Gemmobacter sp. 24YEA27: one gene and its partner. The protein of the gene in region 1 interacts with the protein of each later gene in a pairwise test. Links are inferred from orthologs where the notes say so. Each region holds a gene or a part of one and is shown in the gene's direction. Other genes may lie near its edges. The genes, in order: QNO18_RS09950 and dsbD.

Region 1 (13,384 bases):
GTGGTTGGCAGCACCTCGGATGCCGGTGCCAATCCGGGGCCGCGCAATATGCTCTTGCCGTCGAAAGACCAGCCCGGCCTTTACTATATCGTCGAGGAAACGCCGGTCGTCTCGGGCGAGAACCTTGTCGACAGCCGCCCGGCCCAGGATGAGATGCAGCGCCCGGCGGTGAGCTTTCGCTTTGACACGGCAGGCGGGCGTCGCTTTGGCGATTACACCGCCAATAATATCGGCAAACCTTTTGCCATCGTGCTCGACAATCAGGTGATTTCGGCGCCGACGATCCAGTCCCATATCTCGGGCGGGGCAGGGATCATCACCGGCCGCTTCTCGGTCGAGGAAACCACCGAGCTTGCGGTTCTTCTGCGCGCCGGCGCCCTGCCGGCCAAGATGGATTTTCTGGAAGAACGCACCATCGGGCCGGAGCTCGGCGCCGATTCCATCGAGGCGGGCAAGACGGCCGCGATCATCGGCCTGGCGGCGGTGCTGATCTATGTGGTTGCCTCTTACGGGCTGTTCGGCTGGTTCGCCAATGTGGCGCTGGTGCTGAACGTGATCATTCTTGTGGCGCTTTTGTCGGCGATCGGGGCGACACTGACATTGCCCGGGATCGCGGGCATCGTGTTGACCATGGGCATGGCCATTGACCAGAACGTGCTGATCTTCGAGAGGATCCGCGACGAGTTGCGCGACGGTGCCAACCCGCAGCGCGCCTGTCAGGTCGGGTTTGAACGCGCCTTCTCGGCCATTATGGACGCAAACGTGACCGCGCTGATGACCGGTTTCATCATGTTCTGGATCGGATCGGGCCCGGTCAGGGGCTTTGCGGTGACCTTCACCCTGGGCGTGATCACTTCGATGTTCACCGCGGTCTATGTGACGCGGCTGGTGGTCGAGCTCTATATCAACAACAAACGCCCGAAAACGCTCGTGGTTTAAGGGGAGGATACGGTTATGGCATGGCGTCTTAAACTCGTCCCCGCAAAGACGAATTTCGACTTCTTCAAACATCAGTGGATCACCTTCTCGCTTTCGATCGGGATGATTGTCGCCTCGCTTATCTGCGTGGCGGTGATGGGGCTGAATTTCGGGGTCGATTTCAAAGGGGGCACCACGATCCGCACCGAATCGACCGCAGCGGTCGATGTGGCGGAATATCGCGAGGCGCTGGCCGCGCTTCAGCTGGGGGATGTCTCGATCTCGGAAGTGAAGGACCCGTCCTTCCGCGATGATCAGCATGTCGCGCAGATCCGTATCGGCGCGCGTGAAGGCGAAGAGGCGGTGACGCCCGAGGTGATCCAGGAGATCGAAGAGGCCCTGAAGGCCGTCGATCCGGCGATCACTTTCCCTTCGGTGGAATCGGTCGGGCCGAAAGTCTCGGGCGAGCTGATCTGGAAAGCGGTTGCCGCGATCCTTGCGGGCTCGGCCGCGATCCTTGTCTATATCTGGATGCGGTTCGAATGGCAGATGGCGGTCGGGCTGGTGGCGGCGCTGTTGCATGACGTGATCGTGACGGTGGGGATCTTCTCGCTGTTCCAGATCCGGTTCGACCTTTCTATCGTGGCGGCGCTGCTGACGATTCTTGGCTATTCGGTCAATGATACCGTGGTGATCTTTGACCGGCTGCGCGAGAACCTTGCGAAATACAAGGCGATGCCACTGCGTGAGATGATGAACCTCACCACCAATGAGACGCTGTCGCGGACCGTGATGACGGCGACCTCGACGCTTCTGGTGCTGATCGTGTTGCTGATCTGGGGCGGCGATGTGATCCGGGGCTTTGTCTTCGCGATGACGCTGGGTGTGGTTCTCGGAACCTGGTCGACGCTCTATATGGCAAAGAATATCGTGCTTTATCTGGGTGTTGATCGTGGTGACAAACCGAAAGCCCCGAAGAAATCGAGCGAATTCGCCGATGTCGATGCGTAAGTCAGCATTGCGGATGGGTCGGGCATGCGCCTGACCGAAATCAGCTATGCCGAGGCCCGGCCGATTGACGGCTATGGGCCCGGCTTTTTCCGGGTGAATGATCATGTGCTGCGCGGGCCTTCGCTGATCACGCCCTGGGATGCCGGCCCCTGGGGCGGGCTTGAGGATCTGGCGAGCCTGCTGGACCTGACCGGGCGGATCGATGTGCTGCTTCTGGGCATGGGCGCCGAGATCGCATGGCCGCCGCGCGCCCTGCGCGAGACGCTGGAAGCCGCCGGGATCGGCGTCGAGCCGATGTCCTCGCCGGCCGCCTGCCGCACCTATAACCTTCTGCTCTCCGAAGGCCGCAGAATTTCGGCAGCGCTTTTGCCCCTCGGCTGAGGCAGCCCGGAATTTTGGAAAATTCCGGCCCAATTCCTTCACAGGAATTGGCGCGGCGCACGAAACGGGCTAGGTCAGTGCGATGGAACTCAGGGTCGAAAATCTCGCGGTCGCCCGTGGCGGGCTTGTGGTGTTGGAGGGAATCAGTTTCACCCTGCGCCCTGGCCAGGCCCTTGCGCTGCGCGGCCCCAATGGCATCGGCAAGACCACTTTGCTGCGCACCATCGCCGGGCTGCAACCCCCTGTTTCCGGCGCGATCAGTGCCGCCACGGATGACCTCGCCTATGCCAGCCATGCCGACGGGCTGAAATCCGCGTTAACGGTGGACGCGAATATCTCCTTCTGGGCTTCGGTCTTTGGCACGGGTCAGCCGGCAGCAGGAGCCGCACTGGAGCAGCTTCAGCTGACCGCCTTGCGCCACCGCGCCGCCGGGCAACTGTCCGCCGGTCAGAAACGCCGCCTCGGCCTCGCGCGGCTTCTGGTCACCGGCCGGCCGGTCTGGCTGCTGGATGAGCCCACAGTTTCGCTTGATCAGGCTGCCGTTCTGCTTTTCGCAGCTGTCCTGCGCGCCCATCTCAAAGAGGGCGGCGCGGCGCTGATCGCCACTCATATTGATCTCGGACTTGATGAGGCGGGGGTGCTGGATCTCACCCCCTTCCGGCCAAAGCACCAGCGCGCCGTCGCGGGTGGCTTCGACGACGCGTTCGGCGAGACCATCGGAGTAACAGGATGATCGCGCTCCTGGCCCGCGACCTCTCGCTTGCCTTCCGCGCCGGGGGGGCTTTGGCCTTGGTCTCGCCTTCTTCCTGCTTGTTGTGGTGCTGCTGCCTTTGGGTGTCGGGCCGGACAGCGCCATTCTTGCCACGATCGCGCCCGGCGTCCTTTGGGTGGGGGCGCTTCTCGCCTCGCTCCTCAGCCTCGACCGTATTTTCGCGCTGGATCATGAGGATGGCAGCCTTGACCTTCTGGCCACGGCGCCCTTGCCGCTTGAAGGGGTTGTGGCGATCAAGGCGCTGGCGCATTGGCTGGTCACGGGGCTTGTGCTGACGCTGGCCTCGCCGCTGCTCGCGGTTCTGCTGAACCTGCCTGCCGCAGGATACCCCTGGCTGCTGCTCTCGCTGGCGGTCGGCACACCGGCGCTTTCGGTGATCGGGGCCTTTGGGGCCAGTCTGACCATCGGCCTCAGGCGCGGCGGGCTTTTGCTCTCGCTGCTCGTGCTGCCGCTTTACGTGCCGACGCTGGTCTTTGGCGCCGAGGTCGTGCGGCGCGGCGCGACCGGTCTGGCGCTGGCGACACCGCTTGCGCTCCTTGCCGCAATCACGGCCGGCTCGCTGGCGCTGCTGCCCTTCGCCGCAGCCGCCGCAATTCGGGTTAACTTGCGCTAAATCAGTCTATAACAGAGTCTCGCGCGCTACAAAGCACGGGTGAGGCAGAACAGACGGGCCGATATGTCGATTTGGGAATTCGCAAATCCGAGAAATTTCATGCGGCTTTCCGGGCGGATCCTGCCCTGGATCGCAGCACTTGCGGGCCTGTCTCTGGGGATCGGTCTGACCTGGGGTTTTTTCTTTACCCCTGACGACTACAAACAGGGCTCGACGGTCAAGATCCTCTTCATCCATGTGCCAGCGGCGATGATGGCGATCAATGCCTGGATCATGATGCTGGTCACCTCGCTGATCTGGGTGATCCGGCGCCACCATGTCTCGGCGCTGGCGGCGCGGGCGGCGGCCCCGGCGGGGCTTGTTTTCACGCTGATAGCCCTTGTCACCGGCGCGCTCTGGGGCCAGCCGATGTGGAACACCTGGTGGGAATGGGATCCGCGCCTGACCTCATTCCTGATCCTCTTCCTGTTTTACCTTGGCTATATCGCGCTCTGGTCGGCGATCGAAGATCCTGAAACCGCCGCTGATCTGACAGGCATTCTTTGCGTCGTTGGCTCGGTCTTTGCGGTGATGTCGCGCTATGCGGTCAAGTTCTGGAACCAGGGGTTGCATCAGGATTCGACCATCCTGAAAGTCGGCGAGAAAGACCCGCTGGATGTGGCCTATTACGTGCCCCTGGTGATCTGCCTCGTCGGATTCGTGTTGTTTTTCATACTGATCGTCCTCTTGCGGACCCGGATGCTGATCCGGGCGCGGCGGCTGATCGCGCTTGAGGCAAGGGAGAGGCTTGGATGATGCCGGATCTTGGAGACTACGCGGCAACCGTGCTGGGCGCCTGGGGGCGACGCTTCTGGCCCTGGCCGGGCTGCTTGCGCTGACGCTTGTGCAATCCCGGCGGGTGGCGCGGGCACTGGCCGGGGCAGAAACACGGCTCGCGCAGGCAAAAGCTGCGGAGGCCAAAGCATGAAGGCGCTTTATCTGGTGCCGCCCCTGGCCTTTGCCTGTCTCGCCACTGTCTTCTGGTTCGGGATGCAGCGCGACGGGCAGGGCGAGATCCCCTCGACCTTTATCGGGCGCGCGGCGCCGGTTCTGCCCGAGACATCCTTGCCCGGAACACCACTTCTGACGGCGGATGACCTCCGGAGGGGCGAGGTGACGGTGGTGAATTTCTGGGCCTCCTGGTGCCCGCCCTGCCGGGCCGAACATCCGGTTCTGAAGGCGATGGCGGCGGATGGGATCCGGGTCGCCGGCGTGAATATCATGGATAAAGAAGCCGATGCGGCCGGCTATCTTGAGAAAGACGGCAATCCGTTCTTTGCCATTGCCACCGATCCTGGTGGGCGCAACCGGGTGGAATGGGGCGTGTCCGCGCCGCCCGAGACCTTCATCATTGATGGAGATGGCACGGTTCTGTTCAAATTTACCGGTCCGCTGGTCGGCACCGATTACGAATCGCGCTTTGTCCCCGCCCTTGCTGCGGCGTTGAAATGAAGGCTTTTATCTTTGCCGCAGCGTTTCTGACCTGCGGGGCGATGGCACAGGCAGAGACGATCCGGCCAGATACCAGCTTTTTCACCGGGGTCTATGAGCGGGTCGGGCGCAGTGGTGCCGAGGCTCCGGCGCTGATCGACGATCTCGTCCGGATCGCGCCGGTTAAGGGGACCTGGGCGCTTGATGTCGTCCCCTGTGCGACCGGGGCGGACCATGATGCGCCGATACGCCTGAGCCCGTCGGGCTATGATGAAGTGCCCAATTTGGTGGTGGGGAAAGCCGGTTCCTTCGGCCTCTGGTGTCAGTATTTCACCGATCACAGCAATTACCCGATCCTCACCTGCCAGTCCGAGACAGGCGCGCGGTTCACGCTCTGGCCGATTACGGATGAGCGTGTGACCGCCTGCAAGACAGCGGCGGGACAATCGCTGCCCTGAGACAAGGCGATGCGCAGGCGAGGCCACCCTGATGCGGGGCACCATGAGGCGAGCTAACGTGACGCAGGCGTGACGCAGGACAGGCCGCGTGAGGCCCAGACCGGGCAGACCTTCAGTTCAGCAGTGACAGTGTCAGCATCCCGAACGGCATCAGCAGTTCGGCAAAGGGCAGCGCGGGCAGGGAGAGCCGCCTGGACGCCACGCATCGCGATGCGGGCGCATTCAGCCGGGCGGTTTTTGTAAGAAATGCGGCGCTTTCGGCCTGCCATATCTCGGATTGCGAGGGCAAGGGCGGGAACAGGGCGCGGGCCGGGATCCTGCGGTCACGCATGTCGAGGCGGGTGGAATGGCGCATGGAAAAGCCCTTCTGGCTGAACCCTTCCAGATTGCGCGATTCGGGTAAAAAGGAACTTAACCGGAACAAATGGGCCGGATCGCTCCGGCCCATTTGCGATGCCGCTTTGTCATCCGCCCCTATCTGGCGCCCCGATCAGACACCCCGATCAGACGCCGGCAAGATTTCGCAGCACGTAATGCAGCACGCCGCCGTTTTCGACATATTCGACCTCGATTTCGGTATCGATGCGGCAGCGGATCTCGACGGTCCGCTCGCTTCCATCTGCTCTGCGGATCGTCATGGGGACCAGGCTCAGGGGTTTCAGCCCGCCGGCGAGACCATGGATCGAGATTTCCTCGTCCCCTTCAGGTTCAACGTTTTGCGGGTGTCTCCGCCGGTGAATTCAAAGGGGATGACCCCCATGCCGACGAGGTTGGAGCGGTGGATGCGCTCGAAGCTTTCCGCGACAACCGCTTTGACCCCCAGCAGCGCCGTGCCCTTGGCCGCCCAGTCGCGCGACGACCCCGCGCCATATTCCACGCCGCCAAAAATCACCAGCGGCCGGCCCTGCGCCTGCCAGGCCATCGAGGCGTCAAAGATCGAGGTCTGCGCCCCGTCCGGCCCCAGTGTATAGCCGCCCTCGACGCCGCCCTGATCATTGGACAGCATCTCGTTTTTGATGCGGATATTGGCGAAAGTGCCGCGCATCATCACTTCATGGTTGCCGCGACGCGAGCCATAAGAGTTGAAATCGCGTGGCGCCACCTGGCGTTCCAGCAGGTATTTCCCCGCCGGAGTCGTCGGTTTGAACGAGCCCGCCGGTGAAATATGGTCGGTCGTGATCATATCGCCGAGGATCGCCAGCACCCGCGCGCCCTCGATATCCGAGATCACGCCGGGGGCACGCCCCATATTCTGGAAATAGGGCGGGTTCTGGATATAGGTCGAGGCGGGCGGCCAGTCATAGGTCTCGGCGCCGGTGACTTCGACCGCCTGCCAGCGGGTATCCCCTTTGAAAACATCGGCATATTTCGCCTGGAAAACCTCGCGCGTGACGACTTTGTCGACGATCTCACTGATTTCTTTCTGCGTGGGCCAGATGTCTTTCAGGAAGATGTTCTCGCCCCCGGGCGTCTGTCCGATCGGGTCGCGGGTCAGGTTGACGTTCAGGTCGCCGGCAATCGCATAGGCGACCACCAGCGGTGGCGAGGCGAGGAAATTTGCCCGCACATCAGGGCTGATGCGGCCCTCAAAGTTGCGGTTCCCCGACAGAACTGCCGTCGCAACCAGGTCATTGTCACTGATCGCTTTCGAGATCGCCGGATCGCCCAGCGGCCCGGAATTCCCGATACAGGTGGTGCAGCCATACCCCACGAGGTTGAAGCCGAGCGCATCCAGATCTTCCTGCAGCCCTGCGGCCTCAAGATATTCCCCCACCACCTGTGAGCCGGGCGCGAGCGAGGTCTTGACCCAGGGTTTGCGGGTCAGCCCCAAAGCGCGGGCCTTGCGCGCTACCAGCCCCGCGCCGATCATCACATAGGGGTTCGAGGTGTTGGTACAGGAGGTGATCGCCGCAATCACAACCGAGCCATCGGTAAGGGTGTAATCCTTGCCCTCGACCGGTACGACCTTGCGCACATCCTTTGGCGGCGCGGTGATCGCGCCGCCCTCATCGCCCATATCCAGCGCATCCGGGCTGACATCAATGCCGCGGTAATCTGCCACGACCTTGTAGAAGCTGCGGGCCGATTCCGTCAGCGGCAGGTAATCCTGCGGCCGTTTCGGCCCCGAGATCGCCGGGACAATGCTGCCCATGTCGAGCTCCAGCGTGCTGGTATAGATCGGATCGTAATCGCGCCCGCGCCAGAAGCCGTTTGCTTTGGCATAGGCCTCGACCAGCGCGATGCGGGCCTCGTCGCGGCCGGTATTCCTCAGATAGCGCAGCGTTTCGTCATCAATGGGGAAAAAGCCGCAGGTGGCGCCGTATTCGGGGGCCATGTTCGCGATTGTGGCGCGGTCGGCAAGCGGCAGGTGATCAAGCCCTTCGCCGTAAAACTCGACGAATTTGTTCACCACGCCATGTTTCCTCAGCATCGCCACGACCTTCAGCACCAGATCGGTCGCGGTGGTGCCTTCGACCATTTTCCCGGTCAGTCTGAAGCCAACCACTTCCGGGATCAGCATCGACACCGGCTGGCCCAGCATCGCCGCCTCGGCCTCGATCCCGCCGACGCCCCAGCCCAGCACGGCGAGGCCATTGACCATGGTGGTGTGGCTGTCGGTCCCGACGAGGGTATCCGGGTAAGCCACCAGCTCGCCATTCTGGTCTGTGTCGGTCCAGATTGTCTGGGCCAGATATTCCAGATTGACCTGGTGACAGATTCCGGTGCCGGGTGGCACGACGCGGAAATTGTTGAACGCCTTCTGCCCCCATTTGAGGAAGGTATAGCGTTCCATATTGCGTTCATATTCCAGGTCGACATTCATCTGGAACGCGCGGGGATTGCCGAATTCGTCGATCATCACCGAATGGTCGATCACCAGATCAACGGGGTTCAGCGGGTTGATCTTTTGCGCGTCACCGCCAAGCCCGATGATCCCATCCCGCATCGCGGCCAGGTCCACCACCGCCGGAACACCGGTGAAATCCTGCATCAGCACGCGGGCCGGGCGGTAGGCGATCTCGATCGGATTGCGCCCGCCCTGGGCGCCCCAGGTCGAAAACGCGCGGATGTCATCGCTGGTGACGGTTTTACCATCCTCAAAGCGCAGCATGTTCTCAAGCACCACTTTCAGCGACGCGGGCAGGCGCGAGAAATCCCCAAGCCCGGCCTCTTGCGCCGCCGGGATCGAATAATAGCTGACGGTCTGGCCGCCCGCGCTCAGGGTTTTACGGGTTTTCTGGCTGTCATGTCCGACGGTGACGGTCATGTCTTCGCTCCTTGAAAAACTGGCGTGGCATCTTGCGGCTGCGGCGGGCGAGGCGGTGCCCGGGGATCTCAGAAGTTATGTATGCAGTAGTATACCGAATTTCCAGACCCCGGAGGCCGTGGTGGCGGACGCGGCGGCAATAGGGGCAGAAGCGCCGGCGAAACTACACTGCGATTGCAGCATGGAGAGGGCGGCGAGGAAAGGGGGAAAGCGGTCCGGGGCGCGGAAGATTGCAGGCAATCGCAAAACCTTGATTGGCAGGCAGGGGGTCGGTTTCCTATACAGGGTTGAGTACAGGGACGGGCGGTGTCCGGGCAATGCTCCGATAGCCGCTGACGCCAGCCGGGAAAGACATGAGATGCGACATTTGCTCAGCGCCGCCTGCGGCCTGGTTCTGACCTGCGCGCTTGCAGGTCCGGGCACCGCCGAAGACCTGGCAGAGAAGGCGGCGCCTCTGGCCGCCGGCGCCGGCCCGGTGGTGGTCGAGCTCTTTACCTCGCAAGGCTGTGTCTCCTGCCCGCCGGCGGATGAGTTTTTCGCAAGCCTCACCAAAGACAAGCGCGTGATCGCGCTCTCGCTGCATGTCGATTACTGGGATTACATCGGCTGGGAGGACAGTTTCGGCTCGGCGGCGTTCACCGAGCGGCAAAAGGAATATGCAAGGACCATCGGATCGCGCACGATCTATACGCCGCAATTCATCATCGGCGGTGTCGAGCGCATCGAGGGCTTTGACCCGGAAGCGACGCTGAAGGCGCTGGCCGATCACGTTGCCGCCAAAAGCCCGGTGACGCTGGTGGTCACGCGAGAAGGCGACAACCTGGTGATCCGCGCCAAAGCCGACCCGCCGCTGGAGGCCCCGGCCCGGGTCGAGCTTGCGCGCTATATGCCCGAGGCCACGGTCGATATCGAGCGCGGCGAAAACGCCGGCAAAATCGTGACCTACCGCAATATCGTGACCGAATGGGAGAGCCTTGGCGACTGGGCCGGGCAGGAGCCGCTTGAGGTCAGCATCCCAATCACCGGTAGCAATCCTGCGGTGGTGTTCATTCAGGATGTCAGTGGAAAAGGGGCCAAAGCGGCAGGGCCGGGGCAGATCTTTGCGGCTGCGGTGGCCCCCTGAGACAGAATGGGCTCGGGCTGTGTCTGCCGCTTGCCGCCAGACCACGGGACAGGTGTTTCCCGGCAGCCGTGCTTCGGGTCGAAGCCGTAACGATACTGCAGGCTTCTCCATTGTCAGAAATCAGCTGAAACGGGTTGTCCCGGGGGCCGATCAGGCGCGGAAGCAGGCCGGAAACAGACCCTGGATCAGGTTTCGGCATCCGGCGAAGGCAGTCTGGCGCCGCCATGTTTCCAGCGTTTGTGGATCCAGAACCACTGGCCGGGATAGCGCCGCACCAGCGCCTCAAGGCTGTCATTCAGCGCCTGGGTCATGGTGACCGGGTCACTATGCGGGATCGGATCCTCCACGATGACCTGGAAGGACAGCCCGTCCTGCTGGCGCACCGCATAGACCGGCACACAAAGCGCATCATATTTCAGCGCGAGCTCTGCCGCCGAAAGCGCGGTCTGCGCCTCATGGCCGAAGAAACCCAGAAGCGGTGCGCGGGTCATATGCTGGTCGATCAGCATCCCGAGCATGCCGCCCTGGCGCAGGAATTTCACCATCTGCCCCAGACCCTCGCGCCCGCGTGGGAAAAGCGGTGTGCCGATGGTGGAAATCGCCCTGAGGTAATGTTCGTTGAAATAGCGGTTCGACATATTCATGTAGAGCGCGCCGACCGGAAATCCGCGTGCGATCAGGGCGGCGCGGGTGGCATCATAATTGCCGAAATGCGCGGTGACGAGGATCACGGGGCGGTTCGCGCGACGGGCTTCCTCCAGCGCGGCAACCCCTGCGCCGGTCAGTGGCAGTCCGGCGGCGCGGGCGATGAACTCCTCGCCTGAATAGATCTCGATCAGGGTGCGGCCGACATTGTCGGGCACGTCGCGGACGATCTTCTCGACCTCGGCCTTTGGCAGATCCGGCATGACGAGGGCCAGATTGCTGCGGATGCGGCGGCGGTAGCCCGCCAGCGGTGCGATCACGCCCGAGACGATCTTGCCGCAAAGGGGCACCCTGATGCGGTAGCGCAGCCGCTTCAGGGCCCAGATCAGCGCCCGGAACAGCCGGTCCTGCAGCCAGTGGCGTGGATTTGCCTCATGTTTCTCGCTCATTATGCAGCCCGTTTGCAATCCTGGATCAGCGCTTGTGCAGCCGCGTTTCCCGGTGCCAGACATAGAGACCGGCCCCCACGATCACAAGCGCGCCGGTCACCGTCCAGAAATCGGGATATTCCGAGAAGAAAAGCGCGCCCCAGAGCGTGGCGAAAACCACACCGATATAGGTGAAGGGCGCTACGGTTCCAGCCTCGGCAATCGAGAGGGAGCGGATCATCAGCACCTGGCCCAGCGTGCCGATACAGCCGACAAAGATGAACAGCGGAAGATCGGCAGCCGCGACCGGCACCCAGTTTGTGGGAAGAAAGAGGGAGAAGGCCAGCGTCCCGAAGATCCCGCCCCAGAGCATTGCGGTCCAGACCGGCTCATATTGGCCGATGCGTCGGGTCAGGAGCGAATTGGCCGCGAAAGAGACAGCTGCGGCAAGCGGCATCAGCGCCCACCAGGTGAACACGCCGCCGCCGGGGCGCACGATGATCACCGCGCCGACCAGCGCCACACAGATCGCAAGGATCCTCCTCGGCCCGAGCCTTTCTCCCAGAAACAGCGCGGCCCCGAGCGTGACAAGAACCGGGCTCGTGTCGGTGAGCGCGGTCGCTTCGGCGAGGCCGATGAAATTCAGCGAGGTGAAAAACAGCGCGGCCGTGGTGACCTGGAAAACAGCACGCAGCACATGAAGGCCGGGGTAGGAGGTGCGAGCCATGGCCAGCGTCCGCCCCCTCAGGATCAGCACCACGATCAGCACCTGACCGAGAAAACGTGCCCAGATCACCTGCGGCGCGGGATAGCGCTGCAACAGGCCCTTGGCGCTCGCATCGAGCAGGGTGAAAGCGAGGATTGCGAGGATCATCAGAAGGATGCCTCGCGCGTGGTTCTGCGCAGTTTGCATGATGCCAGCGACGCTACCTGGGTGCCGGGAAAGAGACAAGAGAGGATGGCTGGTCTGGAGCCAATGTGGATGGCTGGAATGCGGCTGGTTCAGACCAGGACCGTGACGGCCTGCCCATGCGAGCAGGGTGGGGGTGAGGAAAAAGTTTGTTTCCGCAAGTCAGCGTCAGGGGCCGGACAGTTCAGCGACACTGGTGACTGGATTGCGACGTGCGGGTCGCCTTTGGCACGGGCCGGCAGATTTTGCCCTTTTGCCTTCTGAAATCAAAGATCGGACCGGGAAGGCGAGGCGGGGGAGCAGAAAATTCCCGATGGGCCTGCGCCATCTGCACAGGGTCAGGCCGGAGATGCAGAAAATGGGGCATGGGCTGCGCTGATTTCCAGGTAACCGGGGCGGTACAATTGAGGCACCTCCGCCCGGCCGGGAGGCGTGCGCAGACCGCAGTCGCTGTCGGCCAGAAGACCCGCATGCGAATGCCCAAGGCGTGTGATGGGCACCGGAGATCGGCTGTATCTGCGCAATAAGAGGCAAGGCTGAGTGAGGTGCAGGAGGCTTGCGACGCGGCCATGCCAGCGCTGCCGGCGTGGAGAAACGCAAAGCCGGGGTCATCCGTCACGGCGGCAATGGGTCGGGGAACAGGCGAATGGGGTGAGATGTGATCCGGCGCCTCCAACAGAGGCTCTTTGCGGAAAGCATCGGGCTGTTACCGATGGGGTTTGCGCCCGGGGCCCGGCCTGCCATGCCAGTGGCTGCGCCGGACGATCTGGTTAAGGCCGCGTGAGAGCCGGACGCTCTCACGCGGCGCTGGCCGTTTTGCAGCCGCTATGCGGGTGCAAAACGGCCGTCCGGTCGTTCCGCGCCGCGAAGGGGACGTGCCCGCAGAGGAGCCCCCGGATCTTTTGTGGCGGAGATTTCTGGCCGGGGATGCGGCCAGAGAGGCCTTAGGCCAGAGACGGGCTTTGCCAGAAAGGCGCTTTGGGCGCTGGCGGGTCATTCCTCCTCTTCGGGCAGCAGCATGACCAGCTCGCCCTGCGCCTCCAGGCTGCGTGCGGCGGCGACGATTGCGCTCATCGCGGTCTCGCCGTCCCTGTCCTTGATCTTCGGCGCCTGTTCGACCTCGTCACGGATGTTTTGCGCCATGCGCTGCGAGATACAGGCGAGGATGAATTCGCCGGCGGCCTCCAGCGGTGGTTTGCCTTTGCTATAAGCGATGGCGGTGACCAGCGTAGCCTGATCGACCAGCCGCACGACTTTCGGAATGTCGCGGCCAGTGACGCGGCCGGGGAAATGCGCGAAGGTGAAGATGGCGCGGCGCACCTCTTCGGCAAAACCGGCATCCGCGTCTTCCAGACCTTTCAGCACATCTTCGCGCACCTGGGCGGGC
Region 2 (15,704 bases), on another replicon or contig:
ACGCGGCTGTTCGGGATGCTCTGGCGCCCGGTGAACATGGCAGCAGATCAACGCTGTCCGCTGCTCGACATGGTCTATCCCGGCCCGCAATGCATTCAGACCCCGCGCTCGGCGCTGCCGCATGACGAGGTCGCAAAGCTCGCAATGGTTCATGCCGCCACTGCGCTCGGTATCGCGGTTCTGATGATGGACGGGCGCGGCACGCCGTGGCGATCAAAGGCGTTTCACGATCTCTGCCATGGCAATCTGAGTGATCCGGGGTTCCTCTCGGACCATGTCGCCGCCTATCCGCAGCTGGCCAGAAACCGACCCTGGCTGGACCTGTCCCGCATCGGGATCATGGGTCATTCCGCCGGTGGTCATGCTGCAGCGCGTGCCATCCTCGCCCATCCCGGCACCTACCGCGCGGCCGTTTCCACCGCAGGCAGCCATGATCTGACCGGCTATAACCGCTGTTGGCCAGAAAAATGGCAGGGCCCTCTGGTCCGCAACCCCGATGGCAGCACAAGCTATGACAGCGCCTGCAATGCCCGTCTGGCCCATGCGTTGGAAGGTAAGCTGCTGATCGGACTTGGCGATATGGATGAAAACGTGCTGCCCGCGCTCAGCCTGCAACTTGCAGCAGCACTGACCAAAGCGGGTAAGTGCTATGACATGCTGATTGCGCCAAACGACGATCACGCCACGTTCAAAAGCAACCCCTGGGTCCAGCGCCGCCTGTTGGACTGGATCGCGCGCGCGCTGTCAGCCACTTCGGTGGACTGCAACTGACCTGATTACCGGGCCCCGGAGTGTCTGATCCCTGGGTCTGATGGCGCGCTCCTTTCTTTGGAATGAAAGGATGCGCCATGCGCACGCAAGCTGTCCTGGCAGACTGCCTGTCCGCATCCATGATCTCATCGTCGTTGGAGACCAGCAAACCTCAGATCACAGCTCTCGTCACTATCCGCTAGCCGCGGAAGAGCGCATATCCTCTCCCGCTTTGGTCAGGTGATCCACGAGTTTCCACAAACCGACACCGTTTGATGCCTTGATCAGAAGTGCGCCCTGATGGGAGATGTACCCTGGCAAACGATCAAAGACGGCAGTGACATCTGCGGCGGTTTCGGCTGCTATCCCGGCATTGTGCAGGGCCGGGCCGAGGGCGGTCATATATGCGCCGACCAGCATGACCCGGCGCGGTTTCAGCGACAGAATATCCGACAGAAGTTCTGCGTGAAGCCGGGGGCTTTGTTCGCCGAGTTCAAGCATGTCGCCGAGAATAAGCGTTCTTTCTGCGGATGCATGAGCGGCAGCAAAGCTCTGGAGGGCTGCGCGCATGGACAGGGGATTGGCATTATAGGCCTCATCCTGCAGCTGGAATCTGATCGCACCGATCGAAAGGCTGTGGGTCTCACCACGCCCCGCGAGCGGGCGGAATGTTTCAAACCCTTCGGCCACTTTCACGAGATCAAGCGACATCTCTGTCGCCACTGCCAGGGAGGCAAGGCTGTTGAGCGCCATATGAACGCCGCTGGCACCGATCCGGTAAGTCAGTTGGCCATGTGGGGTCTGAGCCTCGACCAGCCGCCGTGCGGGATCGTAAGACAGGAGCCGGAAATCCGAGCCATCCGCTGCGCCAAAAGTGACCAGTTTCAGCGCGGCCTCTCTGGCGCGTTCGGCCATCTCATCGAAATGGTCGCTGCCGCTCCAGATCACTGCACTCTTTCCAGGCTGCATCCCCAGAAAAATATTCGATTTCTTGCGAGCGATATCGCCGGTGGTCTCTCCCTCGCGCAGATGGGCGGTGGTGATGTTGGTAATCACGGCAATATCGGGCGCGACACGGCGGATATGGGCCTGACCCGTGGAATTGATCGCGCTGAGAGCCGTTTCCAGGATCACCGCATCCGTTTCAGGCTGGACCGAGGCGAGATTGACCAGAATGCCGACCCTGGTGTTGTAATTGTCATATGTTGCGCGGCAGTTGATCAGAGGAGAGAGCGCGGCTTGCAGCATCGAAACCGTGGTGGTTTTGCCCGAACTGCCGGTGACGCAAACGACCTTGCCGCGCATCCGGTCACGGGCTGCGGCACCGATCTGCATCAGCGCCGCCAGTGGATCCTCCACCTGCAAAAGCGGAAATTCCGGCCGCAGCCCCGGCGGCCGTTCCCGTACCAGCGCGCCAGCCAGGCGATCCTGCAATCTGTGCAGAGAGGCGTGGCTGTCCCAGCTGTCTTTCGACACTGCGGTCATGCTTTCATGACGGTTGCGGTCCTGACGGCTGTGGGCGGCAAAAAGCACAGGCTCGGGCACAAGCGCCAGATGGGTCCGGCCTGCGACGGCTGAACGGCAGAACCAGCCCGGCGGCGGCGGGGTGATCCAGGTGCCACCGGTCAGCCCGGCGAGTTCTTCGGCACTCCATCCGGGAAGGTCTGCGGGCCTGGCGCTGCCCGGGTTCCTGGCCATCTTGCCCGAGAAGGATAGTGTGGTCGTAAGACCGGTGCGCAGCCGCCCCAGCCTTTTGAGACGGTCGAACACCGATATTTCCAGGTCGAGGACATTGTCTTCCAGCCGGGATCCCGGCGGCGGGCGCAGGCCGAAGCGCTCGTGATAGATTTCTCCCGGCTGCCAATTCGGCGTCGGCAATCGCCAGTCACCCGGCTCATGCGCCATGCCGCGCCCCATATCGGCATATTACCCTTTTCGCGGGAACAGCATGCAAAGCGATGGTCAGGCGGCGGCTGACCGGCTCTTCGGCACTCCACCAGGTTTCTACCCAGAGCATGTTGCGACTTGTAAGCCTTTCAGGACCGAGGCTGACGCCGTGAAGGGTCAAAGGTCCGATGGCGACCGGCGCGATCCTTGCGCTTTCCGGAACGGGCGGCGCAGCCAGGCGGGACCGCAGCGCAGTCAGGCGGTAATCCTGCGGTATGCGCCCGGGCGGAGAAAGCGGGATCTGAAGCCGTCCGTCCGAACCCGGAATGGTGACGGTCCCAAAGGCCGCGCATTTTTCGGCGAAATCTGCGGCGATCGAGATGGCGGCGTCTCCCTCGGCCTCTGAGGCCCGCCCCGGGGCGACGGTGACCGGTATCACTTCGATGCCGGTCACGCCTGACGTCCAAGCTCCAGCCGGAAGACCGCACTGTCACCTCTCCCTTCGGAAAAATCACACAGGAGATTGCCGGCATCATGCAAAATCGGCCGGCCTTCAAAAATCTCGATACCCTGCAACATATGCGCCGAGGCACCAAGAACGGCATCGGCTCCGGCGCGGATCAGCGCATGGCCGGCGGCTATCTCGCCGGGGCCGGGAACCGGTTTCAGGTTCAGACCCCAATGCACCGCAACGATCACCACATCCGCATGGCGCCGCGCGGCCTGAATGCGCGGCTGCATTTCCCTTTGCCAGAGCGCAGGGTCCGAGAGCGGCAGAAACGCGTGCCCGGGCCGGTTGCCGGTCGCGGCGAATTCCGCCTGGGTGGCATCAAGTGAGAACACCGCGACGGCAAGGCCATTGCGGCAGAAAAAGCGCGGCGCAAACGCGGCCTCGCGATCCCGTCCCGAACCTGCATGGGCTATGTTTGCCAGTTCAAGCCAACAGGCCTGATCAAGCAACGCCTCGGGTCCGTAATCGCCGGAATGATTATTCGCAGTGGCAACCAGATCGACCCCTAACCTTTGAAGGACGCGGGTCATCTCAGGACGCGCGCGAAAGTAATAGGGTCCGGATTCGCTCTTATCTGCGCCCTGTTCTCCAAGATCTGAGACCACGCATTCGAGATTGACCATCCTGAGATCTGCACCGCTGAAAGACGGCAGATGGACAGCCGTTTCCCCCTCTTCGGTGCCACTCGCAAATGCGGACAGCAACAGATGTTGCCTGCGGGCGAGGCTGACATCACCACCCCAGGCAACAGTCATCCTCAGCTGATCCGGCATGGCCTGCTCCTGTGTTCTGTCTGCGCGTGCGGGTGTAATATCTGTATTGAGGTTATACCCCTTCACGCCTGGTTTGAAAGTAAGCGCAGGAATCACCGTGGGCTTGAAATCCGAGATTGCCTCAGGCTGGTCAACGGCAAGTGAAACCTGTCGCGCATCAGAAGCCAAACACAGCATCCAATCATCAGGCCACCACGACCGAGCCCGATCCGATGCCCCGCACCAAACCCACTCCTCACAATGCCGAAGTGGACTTCAGAGGCGAGAAGCGTTCGAATGCGACCCACGCCTCGACAACGGATCCGGATGCGCGGTTTTACAAGAAAGCACCCTGCACCGGCACTGCTCTGTGTTTCATCGGTCATGGGCTTATGGAGAACCGCAGCGGGCTGATCGTCGACGCCGATCTCACCCGCGCTACGGCGCGCCGAGCGGCAGGCCGCAATCGACTTGATCCACCGCCATTCGCCGGGTTCGACACGGCGGCAACCCGCCAGCCAACCCAGATGAGAAAGCCTACCCCCAGAAAGAGCAGGGAATAAATCTCTCAGTGCCAGACTAAATCAGAACCCTACTCTCACGATCGCATTCAGCCCCTTATTCAAGGCCATTTAATCCAGCGCTGCCGGGTGCTTTTGGGTGTGGAGGTGCAGGGCAGGAGGCGGAACTGAGACAACGGTTGAGCAAGCTTTCATGCGCGGGTTGGTCTTCGCGGCGTTGATCTTACGGGCCGAGCTGGCCAGCAGACCGTAGTGCCGGATGCGGTGGAAGCCATCCCTGCTGATGACAGTTTCTTTACATCTGGCTCTTGATCAGCCGGTCATTCGGATCAACCCGTGCCGCAAAGCACATGGGGGCGATGATCGCGGTGCAGCGGATCAGATGTCGCATTGTTTCGCCGCGCGATCAGGAAGGCCGGTCCGCCCGATCTGATCATCGGCCATATCGCAATGAACAGGCCGGGGGTTGGAAAGGGCACTGTTTCAGGTCGAACGAGGCCGCTTGCCAGCCCATTCGCGGAAGGCTCTGGCAGATTGCAACGCCAATCAGGCCGCCGCCGGTTTGAATTGCGTGAGTCATGGAAGTCAGCATGGGCCGGCGGCTGCATTAGAACACCCGGTTATGTAAGGCTGCGCATCTCTCCGCGCATATGCGCCAGCCCGATTTCATGACGGGTGAAGTTGAAAGATCCGCGCCGGTTGCGATGAGGCGCCGGAATATGCGAAGATCGACGGCGTATAGGAGAGGTTCTGCCACCCCATGAAAGCCGCTCGACGAACGATCTGACACCGCCTCTGCTTTTGCGGAGGCCCGCTTCGCACGCCGCTGACCGGCAGTGCGCGGTAATCGCGTGCCCTCAGGGCAAGCGATCAGATCGATCTTCAAGTGAGACCCAATATGCAGAACGCATTCGAAAGCCCGTTCAAGGGCGTGACGCTGGACAAGCAGGTCACAAATCCGAATATCATCGTCGGGCGCTATAGCTATTACTCCGGCTGTTATCATGGTCACCTCTTTGACGATTGCGCGCGCTACCTTTTGCCGGACCAGGGCGCGGACCGGCTGATCATCGGGAGTTACTGTTCGATCGGCTCCGGCGCGGCCTTGATCATGGCCGGAAACCAGGGCCACCGCGCCGACTGGATCAGCACCTTTCCGTTTTACTGGATGCCGGAAGTGCCCGCCTTCGCGGGTGCCGGGAATGGTTTCCTGCCGGCCGGCGATACGGTGATTGGCAACGATGTCTGGATCGGCTCCGAGGCGATCATCATGCCGGGGGTCCGGATCGGCGATGGCGCCGTGATCGGTACCAGGACGCTGATCACCAAAGACGTCGAGCCATATGCCATCATGGGTGGAAATCCGGCCAGACTGATCCGGAAGCGGTTCGAAGACCACCTGATCGGAATGCTGCTGGAGATGCGCTGGTGGGACTGGCCGGAGGACCAGCTCAGGGCGGCGATGCCCCTTTTGACGAGCGGTGACGTCGCGGAGCTTCACCGCCGTTGGGCGCTTCAGTCCTAATGTGACAGGCGGGCCACGTCAGCCCTTCAGGGGCGGGCGTGGCTTTGGCACGCAATCGTCAGGGCGGAACCTGCAGCGCCGCCGGTTCAACCACATCGTGGATGCGGGCCAGCAGCCAGCGCAGCGCGGGATCCGCGCGGCGCCGTCTGGCATAGAGCGCGCTGAACGGGATCAGGGGCAGGGGAAATGGCGGTTCCAGAACCGTCAGCGGATGAACTTTGAGCGGTAGGCTGCGCCGGGCCACGGTCAGGATCAGATCGGTGCCGGGGATGACCTGAGGCGCGATGCCCCAATGCGGCAGGACAAGCGCCACGTGCCGGGGCCCATCCTGTGCATCAAGGGCCAGATCGAGCTCGGTGGCGAATTCGCCCTGCACCGCAACATGCGCGTGGGCTGCCGCCCGGAATGCTTCGCGTGTCATCCCGTCAGGCAGGGACGGTTGATGGGCGGGATCGACCACACAGACATAGCGATCTTCCAACAGAAGCTCCTGCGCCAACGGGGCGGGCACTGCAGGGAAGACGCCAAGCGCGAGGTCCAGCGTGCCATCTGCCACGCCCGCGATCATGGCTTCGCGGCTATGCTGGGTAATGATCAGCTCTATGCTAGCTGCTTCACTGCGCAGGCGTTGCATCAGCCCGGGCAGAAGAAGGCCCGCCCCGTAATCCGACATGGCAAGGCGAAACACATGCTCTGTGGCCGGATCAAAGCCCTCCGGCCCCAGCACGCTGCGGATCTGCGCCATGGCTTCGGTCAATGGCCCGGCAAGTGCGAGGGCGCGAAGTGTCGGCAGCATCTGCCCGCCCTCACGCCGGAACAGCGGATCCCCGAGGAGAAGCCGCAACCGGCCGAGGGCATGGCTCATGGCGGGCTGGCTCATATTCAGCCGGGCCGCCGCACGGGACAAGTGCTGTTCGGCCAGCAGGGCCTCCAGCACAACGAGCAGATTCAGGTCAATGGACCGAAGATTATTCATACCAGACATAGTATGGGCAGACTATCGAATTTCCCATATACATTGAGAATAACGTATTCCGTGACCAACCAATCAACGGAGTCCGGAATGCCAGCCCTTGTCCTTTTTCTTATTGCCCTGATTGCCGGCGCGCTGGTGCCATTTCAGGGCGGAGCCAATGCCGCGCTTGGCCGGGCACTTGGTCATCCGCTCTGGGCCGCAATTGCCTCACTGATCGTCAGCCTGATCTGCATTCTGCCGGCGCTGATCGCATTGCGGGTGCCGATGCCGGATCCGGGCGCGGCCCTCGCACAGCCGAAATGGATATGGATCGGTGGGTTGGTGGGGATCATCTATGTCTCTGCGGCGATCTTTCTTATGCCGATGATGGGCGCGGCGGGTTTCATGATCGCCGTGATCGCGGGCCAGCTTATCGGATCTCTCATCATCGACCGGTTCGGGCTGACGGGGCTGGTGCCCAAACCCTTTGACCTCTGGCGGGTCCTGGGCGCAGGACTGGTTCTGGGTGGCGCGCTTTTGTTTCAATGGCCTGGTCTGTCCAGAATGGCCGGGGTTGATGTGAAGACAGATGTCTGCCCGGGCGAAAGGCTCCAGCCCAAACCTGGTCTGTCTCTCGCACCAGGCGCCCGACATTTTAGTGGCCTTGCCTACTTGCGCGGCGGCTCGAATTTCGGGTCGCCGTCAGGCCGTCACGCAGCTTGTCATCATCTTCGATGATCAGAACCCGCATAAATCGCCTTTTACGTTATCATTTTCTGCCAGTTGCATGGTCGGTTTAAGCCCGGCTTAAGTCCGGGCTGATTGCAGGCATCCTGCGGCAGCGATGTGCTGGTCTTGCCCCGGCGGACCGGGCCGCACCAGTCATAACCGGGTGAAGGAGCGAAACATGAAGCTGATGGACAGGCGCGGAGCGCTCAGACTCGGTCTGGCAAGCTTTGGTGCGCTCTCACTTGGAGCCCGGGCCGGTTTCGGTCATGACAACCCGATGCCGCCCGAACTGCGCGACGAGATCGAACGCCAGCCCTTTGCGCCGGTACTGGGCAATCCGGCGGGCGATATCACCCTCACCGAATTCTTCGACTACAATTGCCCACATTGCCGGACTGCGGTTCCCGTGATGAAACGCCTGATTGCCGCCGATCCGAAGCTGCGGGTCGTGTTCCGCGAATGGCCGATCTTCGGCGAGGGCTCGTATTTCGCGACCCAGGCCTCGCTGGCCACGCTGAAGCAGGGCAGGTATTGGGAATTTCACGAGGCGCTGATGCAGATCAGGGGCAAGGCCGAGGAGACCTCGGTCATGGCGGTCGTCCGCAAGACCGGGCTCGACGAAGCGCGGCTGAAGCGCGACATGGAGAGTGCGGAAGTGCTGGGCCATATCGATCACTCGATGCAACTTGGCGATCACCTGGGCCTTGCCGGCACGCCGACCTTCATCGCGGGGCATGACGGGCTGTTTGGCGGGCAGGATCTGGCCTCATTGACCGCCCTTGTTGCACAGGCACGGCGCGACCTGCTGTAAGCCAATCGCGATTTCGTGTTTTCGACACGGGGCAGGCTTAAGTTTTGGTTAAGCCCGCCCCGGGAACTGGGGCCTCATGATGCAAAGCCTCAACTCCTCCCCCCGTATAATCCGCCTTCTGGTCCTGATCCCCTGCTTTGGCTGTTTGTGGCCGGATCGGTCCTCGCGCAACAATTCAGCTTTCCCACCCGCAGCACCCAGCCGCTGGACCCGGAAATCGCCTTCCGGATCGAGCTTCTGGACAGCGCGGAGGGCCGGAGCGAGATCGGCTGGCAGATCGAAGAGGGATATTACCTCTATCGTGAGCACATTAAGGCGGAAACGGTGGATGGCACGGCGCTTGATATCGAAACCCATGCCGGCAAGCTGAAGGAAGATCCGAATTTCGGCGCGGTGGAGGTCTATTACAACGCCGCCACGGCGGTTCTGTCGCAAGCGGGGGGCGAGGTGCGTATCACCTGGCAGGGCTGTCAGGAAGACGGGATCTGCTATGCGCCTGTGACCAGCACGCTGATGCTGGCCGACTGGTCGGGCGCGGCCCCGCCGGCTGAAAGCGCCGTGGCTGCCACACCCGCCGGCGGCAGCGGTCTGCATCTGGCCGAAGATAAAGGTCTTCTGGCCAGCCTGGCCGGACAAGGCGGCGCCGCGCTGGTGCTGCTGGCATTCTTCGGCTTTGGCCTGATGCTGGCGCTGACACCCTGCGTCTTTCCCATGGTGCCGATCCTTGCGGGCATGCTGGCGCGACAGGGCGAGACCCTGACACCGGCGCGCGGCGCGGCTTTATCCGGGGCCTATGTTCTGGCAATGGCCACCGCCTTCGCGCTTTTGGGTGCGGTGGCCGGCTGGTCCGGCCAGAATTTGCAGATCCTGCTGCAATCGCCCTGGGCGATCGGCGCGGTGGTGGCGCTGTTTCTGGCGCTGGCCCTGTCGAGCTTTGGCCTGTTCGACCTCCGGCTTCCGGCGGGGCTGACGGCCCGGCTTTCGGGCGGAGCAGGGCGGCGCGGCTCGCTTGGCGGCGCGGCGGCGCTTGGTTTCACATCGGCGCTGATCGTCGGGCCCTGTGTCACGGCGCCGCTGGCCGGTGCCTTCATCTATATCGCCCAGACCGGCGATGTGACCCTGGGCGCGGCAGCGCTGTTCATGCTGGGCCTCGGCCAGGGCGTGCCTTTGTTCCTTGCAGGCACGTTCGGCGCGAAGATCCTGCCGAAAGCCGGCGTTTGGATGGAGGCGATGCGGCGCATTTTCGGGGTGGTCTTCCTTGGCATGGCGATCTGGCTGCTGGAACGGCTGATGCCTGGCCCGGCGATCCTTCTGCTCTGGGCCGTGCTGCTGGCCGGGGTCGCGGTATTTCTGGGCGTGCTCGACCGGCCAGAATCCGGGGCAGTACCTGCGAACCGTCTGCTGCGCACCGGCGGCGTTGTCACCCTGTTTGCCGCGGCAGTTCTGGGCCTCGGCGCGGCGCTCGGTGGCACGGACCCGCTGCGCCGCTGGCCCCGCTCTCGGTCGCGACCGGGTCTGCCCGGGCTGCGGGTCCGGATATGACATTTGCCGAGGTCACAACCACGGCCGGGCTGAGCCACGCGCTGGCCGCTGCGGATCGCCCGGCAATGGTCTATCTGACCGCTGACTGGTGCGTGACCTGCAAGAGGATCGAGCGCAACGTCATGCCCGATCCGGGCGTCACCACCTCGCTTGGCGATTTTCTTCTCGTCAAGGCGGATGTCAGCGAGACCGGTGTCGATGCGCGGGAGCTGATGCAGATGATCGGGGCCGCCGGGCCGCCCACCATGATCTTCCTCGACCGCCATAGCCGCGAAGCCGCAGACAGCCGCCTGATCGGCACCATCGGGCCGAAGACATCCGGGCCTCGGCAGCTCTGGTCCAGGCTGCGGACTGATGGGCGGGATTTCATTCGGGCCGCTCGCCCTTTCGGCCGAGCGCGCGCCGGTTATTGCCGGAGTGCTGGTTCTTTTGCTGGTGACAGGCCTGATCGCCCGCAAGACCGGGCCCGCCATCAGCCTTTGGGCCAGCGCGGCCAGCATCGGCGCGGCGCTCACCGCAAGGCTGGGTTTTGTTGCGCAACATGCCTCTGTCTATCTGGCCGAGCCGCTGAGCATCTTTGCCTTCTGGCAGGGCGGCTTCAGCCCGCTATGGGGGATTGCGGGCTTTGCCATGGTGACGGTCTGGTATCTCCGGCGGCAGGCTAATCTTGTCTTGCCGGTTGCGGGCAGCGTGGTCATCGCATTTGCGGCCTTGAATGTCGTGCATCAGCTGGCGCGCGGGCCGGATGTGGCCTTGCCGAAAGACGTCCTGCTGTCCGCACTGTCGGGTGATCCGATCCTGCCTGCAAGCTGGCAGGGGCGGCCGATGGTCATCAATCTCTGGGCCACCTGGTGCCCGCCCTGCCGGCGTGAAATGCCGATGATGGCAGAGATTGCGGCGCAGGAAACGGGGGTCGACCTGCATTTCATCAACCAGGGCGAAGGCGCCGAAACTGTCCGCACCTATCTGGCGCAGTCGGGCATTGTCATCGCGCCGGTAATGGATCCCGGCTCGCAGATGATGCGGCATTTCGGCTCCATGGGGTTGCCCGCCACCTTGTTCATTGATGCCGATGGTCGGCTGCAAGCCGCGCATTTGGGGGAAATCTCTCGCGCGCAATTGCTGGCCGGTATCGCCTTTCTCAGGGATACGAACTGATGCTGAACCGATTTTGTCGAATGCTGATGGCGGCGGGCGCATTGGGCCTGCTTGCGGCCTGTGCCACTGCACCAGAGCCGGTTGCGCCGCCGCAACCCGAACTGCCCCCGGAGGTTGCCGCCCATTATGCCGGTCTGCAGGATGGCGGGTTCGAGATTCCCGCCGTTCCTCCCGATATCTGAGCGACCGCAATATCCGGCGCGAAGTGGATTACTGGACGGATGAAAAGCCAGGCACCATCATTGTCGATCCCTGGCAGCGGTTTCTCTATTATGTCCAGCCGGGAAACCGGGCGATCCGCTATGCTGTTGCAGTCGGGGATCAGGGACGTGCATTTTCCGGAACCGCCCATATTCCCTATTCGCGGGACTGGCCCAGCTGGATCCCCACGCAGAACATGATCCGCGAGTTCCCCGAACAATATGCCCATCTGAGTGGCGGCATGGAGGGCGGCCTGATGAATCCTCTGGGGGCGAGAGCGCTATATCTGCACAAAGGCAATCGCGATACCTATTACCGGATCCATGGCACGACCGACATGGGGTCAATCGGAAATGCGACCTCGGCCGGTTGTATCCGCATGTTCCATCAGGATGTGATCGAACTGGAAACGCTCGTCCGGTCCGGCGCGCGCGTTGTCGTCCTGACCGAGGAGGAAAGCGGCAAAGGCACGACTTCTCCCGCGCAGGGAGTGTAAGAAATGCGACTTGGGAAGACCTGAATCGAAGATGGCGAAGGACCGTTCGGATATCTCTGCCCGAGCGATCTCGTGTGTCTGATCCCAGGATTTGAGGGTGCGATTGAACGCCCTGGGCCTGCTTCGGTCTGAACATCGTTTTTAAACACAAGGGAGCAGGCAACAGAGCTCTTATGCTCATGCCATATTGCCCGAAACATTGCCCCGATGTCTGACACGTTCAGACATCGGGGCAATGCGGTCTATCTGTGAGGCATTTGCACGATCGGCTCAGATCGCGATGTGATGGGCGTTGCAAAAGGCGCGGACCGACGCGATCCGTGCCGGATCCTGCCCTTTGCCCGGTATATTATGAAGCACGAAAGCCCCTCCCTGACCGGCGCCCAGCACGCCGCCAAAGAGAGCCGGCGGGGCGCGGCCATCCGTGACATAGCCGCAGACCGGCACCACGCCATTGCTCATTCTATAGGTCGCCCGCAGGCCGGAAAGATGGGTTGGTTGCTTCAGATAATTGTCCATCCGGGACTGGATCTGCGCCGTCTCAGCCCGGCTCAGCCGATGGTCTGAATGGGTAAGATAGCCGCCATTGTCGTCAAAACCATCGACACAGCCCGCCAGCGCGGTCAGTATAAAAGCAGCAAATACAGTCTGAAGTTTCATCTTTCTTCCTTTTGAAGTGATTTTCATTTCAACCAGAACCAGTCAAAGAAGGGATTGTCGCCGCCCATGGATGCTGCCGACGAGCTTATTCCCCTGATCTATGCCTCTCTGTTGCGAGAGACCCGTTGGGAGGAGTTCATCGGTCGTCTTGCGGCACTGGCGGATGTGGAATGCGCCACGCTTTTCTTTCATGACAGTCAGAGCGGCAGAGGCGCCGTTACCCTTCAGTCGGGCATCCCGGATGTCGCGCAACGCGATTATCTCAGCCATTACGGGGCCTTGAACCCCTGGATGTGGCAGGTCGGGCGCACCCCTGTCGGTACAGCAATCGTCGGCGAGCAGCTGGTCGCACGCGACAGGTTCCACCGGACCGAATATTACAACGACTTCCTGCGCCGCTTTGACCAGGAGACCGGGGTCGGCGTGACCATCGAGCGCACCGAAGGCCGTTTCCTGCTTCTGTCCACCCTCAGCGGAGACGTGGATGAGGAACGCAATGCCGCGCGGGCCAGGCTTCTGAGCCGCCTTGCCCCGCATCTGCGCCGCGCGTCGGAGTTTTACCGGCGCAACCATCATTCCGGCATCGGCGCTGAACTGACCGGCTGGCTGAGCGAAGCGGGCGGGGTCGGCTTTGTGCTGGTCGATCCGGTGGGCCGGGCAAGCCATGTCAGCCCCGCCGCCGAAAAATACCTGGCAGATGGCCGCGCGGCGAGCCTTGGGCCAAATGCGACGCTGCGGTTTCGCAATCCCGATATCCAGAGCGCGCTGCAACAGATGCTGCGTGGCCCGCGGGCCGTGCTGCCCGTCACCCTGCAGGATGGCGGTTTCGGGATCACCCTGATGCCGGTTGGCCAGAACGAAGGGGCATTGCCTTCAGCGGCCAGACCGTGGCTGCCGTATTCACTCCGGTTCTGGCGCGGACCGCTGCACCGGCGCTTGAATTTGCCCGGCGCTATGGGCTGACGCCTGCCGAGACAAGGGTTCTCACCGCCATCCTTGACGGACAGCGGCCGGCTGAAATCGCGACGGCAGCCTCGCTTTCGGTCGAGACGGTGCGCAGCCAGCTGAAATCTGTCTTCTCGAAGACCGGCGCGAATGGCCAGCCCCAGCTTATCCGCATGGCCATCGGTCTGGCGGATCCCGATCCCGACTGACATCACGCATATTCCCCCATCAGATCTTCAGAAAGCCTTGCCCTATGCAGCCCGGCATCGCCTCACCCGTTTGGGGGAGCGATCCGCGCGCCATGCGGTTTCCTCTGCTGTCGGGCGGGGTCTTCACCCATTTGGGTGCAGCCCGCCTCGGTTGCCCGGTGCTAGGCCTGACCTGATCACATGGTTCAGGACGGGCAGATCAGGGAGGCAGTCTTCCTGCCCGGCTGATAAAACGGGAGTAATACCTTGAAAATTCTGAAGCTCAGCCTGACCCTCGCTGCAGTTCTTGTGCTTGCGGCTGCTATGAAAGCGGCAGCTCTGACAGCAGCGGCGGCTCCGGCAGCACTGGCGGTACCGGTGGTGGCAGTGTCACTGTTCGCCCGCCCGCCTATACCTGCCCATCGAATTGCCAGAATGTGCAGACCCGCACCAGCTGCCAGGCCGCAGAATCCTATTACCAGGTCTATGTCGAAAACGCGCGGGCCGGCACAGCCGCATCGACGCTGGAACAGCTTTACGACAACCATGCCCGGTCCGCCGGGTTGGCGCGCAGCATGGTGCAGCAGATCGGCTGCGCCCCCTGACGCTGCCTGACGTGCTGCGTTTTTACATAACCGCAGGTCTTGCTGCGATGGCCCTGACCGGTGCCGTCGCAGCAGGACTTGGCCATGGCCCCGCCAGTGTCGCACCGGAGGTCCGGGCGGCAGTGGCTTTGACGGCTACGTCTCCATCGGGGGCTGCGGTTGAACCTGCGACATTCAGGACCTGCTTTCTGGACTGGGCCGAAGAGACGCCACTGATTGCTCTGCGCGATGGATTTGCGTCAACCGGGCTTTCGGTTTCAGACTTGGTCCAGCCGGACAACGTTCTACTGACCTTCCGCGCTGAAAATGAACGCGCTCAGCTGGAAATGCTGGATCTGCGCGCCCTTGGACTTGAGGACCGGCAGCGCCTTGCAACAGCCGCCCATGCCTCCGCCCTCGCCCGTCACGCGACCGAGGCCCGCGCCGTTGATCGCAAACGCATGCGCGCGCGCGAGGCGGCGGCGCTTGCCGCCACCCGCCATCGCGAAGGCAGGCTCGACCGCCTCTCGCTGGAACTTGCCGAGGATCAGCTTGCCGAAATTGACGATCTTGCCGCGCAGACCGCCCCTGCGCTTACCCTGCTGGAGGCAGAACATGCCCTCAGACTGATTGAGTTGCAGCAGGAAAGCGCGGCCCTCGCCAATGAAAGAAAGGCGCTTCAGGACCATATCGGGACACTTTCTCTGCGCAGCGAAACCGCTGGTGTGATCAGCTTTGTGGCGCCCGCGCTGACGACGGGTGCCCTTGTCGCGGTGCGGCGCGGCGAACATGTGATCAGCCTTGCCCGCCCTGGCATGTTCCGCGCGAAAGTTCCGGTGCATCTGCGCGACCTGTCGCTTTTCACCGATCGCCGCGTCACCGCCCGCCTAGCGCTGGAGGCGGGGATCCTGACGGGTCAGGTCACGCGCATCTCGGCCCTTCGCAGCCCTCTGCCCGATGGCAGCACGCATGAGGTTGAAATTCGCTTCGATCCGACAGGTCTCGCGAGCGAACCGCAATCGGCAAGCTGCCTGTTCGAAACCATCACAGAGGCCGCGCCATGACCCTGCGTTCCCGCCTGCTCTGGCTTGCGGTGGCCTTTGGCGCGGGATGTGCTGCGCCCGATTTTGACCGGGCGGAAGCGCTGATCGACCAGGTTACCCTGGATCTCGCGCAGGATGCGCCCGCCAAAGGTCTTGCCTTTGGCGATCACGTCCGCCGTTATGGCCCGGCCTTTCACACCGCCCGACTGCGCGAGGCAGAGCTTTTGCTGGATCTGGATCAACTGCGCCGGGGCGCATTGCCGCGCCTGAGCGTCATGGTTCAGGGCAGGTCCCAATGGCATGAAAGCGGCGGCTTCTCGGTCAGGGGTCGCAATCATGCCTTTGTTATCGAATGGGATTTCATCCGGGCGATCTATGTCCTGTTCCGGAATACGCCCGAGATCTTCGCCATTCTGGTTGCACAGGAAAGCGCGCTTGCCCGGCAA

What was found.
Region 2: the proteins of QNO18_RS09950 (region 1) and dsbD interact in binary tests that used the Escherichia coli proteins (3 or more experiments, as listed by UniProt). The link is inferred for Gemmobacter sp. 24YEA27 from one-to-one orthologs.

Annotation. Positions count from the first base shown.
Region 1 is NZ_JASJPW010000001.1:2,005,219-2,018,602, forward strand. What follows is about bases 3,478-6,422. They hold QNO18_RS09950 (DsbE family thiol:disulfide interchange protein), read left to right. Parts: upstream 3,478-4,658; coding sequence 4,659-5,186; downstream 5,187-6,422. Other genes in these bases: QNO18_RS09945 (heme ABC transporter permease), read left to right, coding at 3,759-4,490; QNO18_RS09955 (hypothetical protein), read left to right, coding at 5,183-5,623; QNO18_RS09960 (hypothetical protein), read right to left, coding at 5,736-5,978. In the rest of the region: protein translocase subunit SecD, read left to right, coding at 1-939; protein translocase subunit SecF, read left to right, coding at 955-1,929; QNO18_RS09930 (Mth938-like domain-containing protein), read left to right, coding at 1,954-2,310; heme ABC exporter ATP-binding protein CcmA, read left to right, coding at 2,393-3,043; QNO18_RS09970 (DUF1223 domain-containing protein), read left to right, coding at 9,250-10,014; QNO18_RS09975 (lysophospholipid acyltransferase family protein), read right to left, coding at 10,200-11,108; QNO18_RS09980 (DMT family transporter), read right to left, coding at 11,134-12,000; QNO18_RS09985 (FliG C-terminal domain-containing protein), read right to left, coding at 12,991-13,384. UniProt on the Escherichia coli protein: Involved in disulfide bond formation. Catalyzes a late, reductive step in the assembly of periplasmic c-type cytochromes, probably the reduction of disulfide bonds of the apocytochrome c to allow covalent linkage with the heme.
Region 2 is NZ_JASJPW010000007.1:57,027-72,730, forward strand. The notes cover bases 7,880-10,785. They hold dsbD (protein-disulfide reductase DsbD), read left to right. Parts: upstream 7,880-8,588; coding sequence 8,589-9,983; downstream 9,984-10,785. Other genes in these bases: QNO18_RS24340 (DsbA family protein), read left to right, coding at 7,880-8,441; QNO18_RS24350 (TlpA disulfide reductase family protein), read left to right, coding at 10,338-10,785. In the rest of the region: QNO18_RS24300 (DPP IV N-terminal domain-containing protein), read left to right, coding at 1-771; murF (UDP-N-acetylmuramoyl-tripeptide--D-alanyl-D-alanine ligase), read right to left, coding at 943-2,655; QNO18_RS24310 (hypothetical protein), read right to left, coding at 2,645-3,091; QNO18_RS24315 (CapA family protein), read right to left, coding at 3,088-3,921; catB (type B chloramphenicol O-acetyltransferase), read left to right, coding at 5,320-5,946; QNO18_RS24330 (LysR substrate-binding domain-containing protein), read right to left, coding at 6,005-6,922; QNO18_RS24335 (DMT family transporter), read left to right, coding at 6,803-7,639; more of QNO18_RS24340, read left to right, coding at 7,809-7,879; more of QNO18_RS24350, read left to right, coding at 10,786-11,141; QNO18_RS25895 (hypothetical protein), read left to right, coding at 11,141-11,323; QNO18_RS24355 (L,D-transpeptidase), read left to right, coding at 11,347-11,838; QNO18_RS24360 (hypothetical protein), read right to left, coding at 12,109-12,498; QNO18_RS24365 (hypothetical protein), read left to right, coding at 12,565-13,461; QNO18_RS24370 (helix-turn-helix transcriptional regulator), read left to right, coding at 13,386-13,652; QNO18_RS24375 (hypothetical protein), read left to right, coding at 14,069-14,236; QNO18_RS24380 (HlyD family efflux transporter periplasmic adaptor subunit), read left to right, coding at 14,248-15,279; QNO18_RS24385 (hypothetical protein), read left to right, coding at 15,276-15,704. UniProt on the Escherichia coli protein: Required to facilitate the formation of correct disulfide bonds in some periplasmic proteins and for the assembly of the periplasmic c-type cytochromes.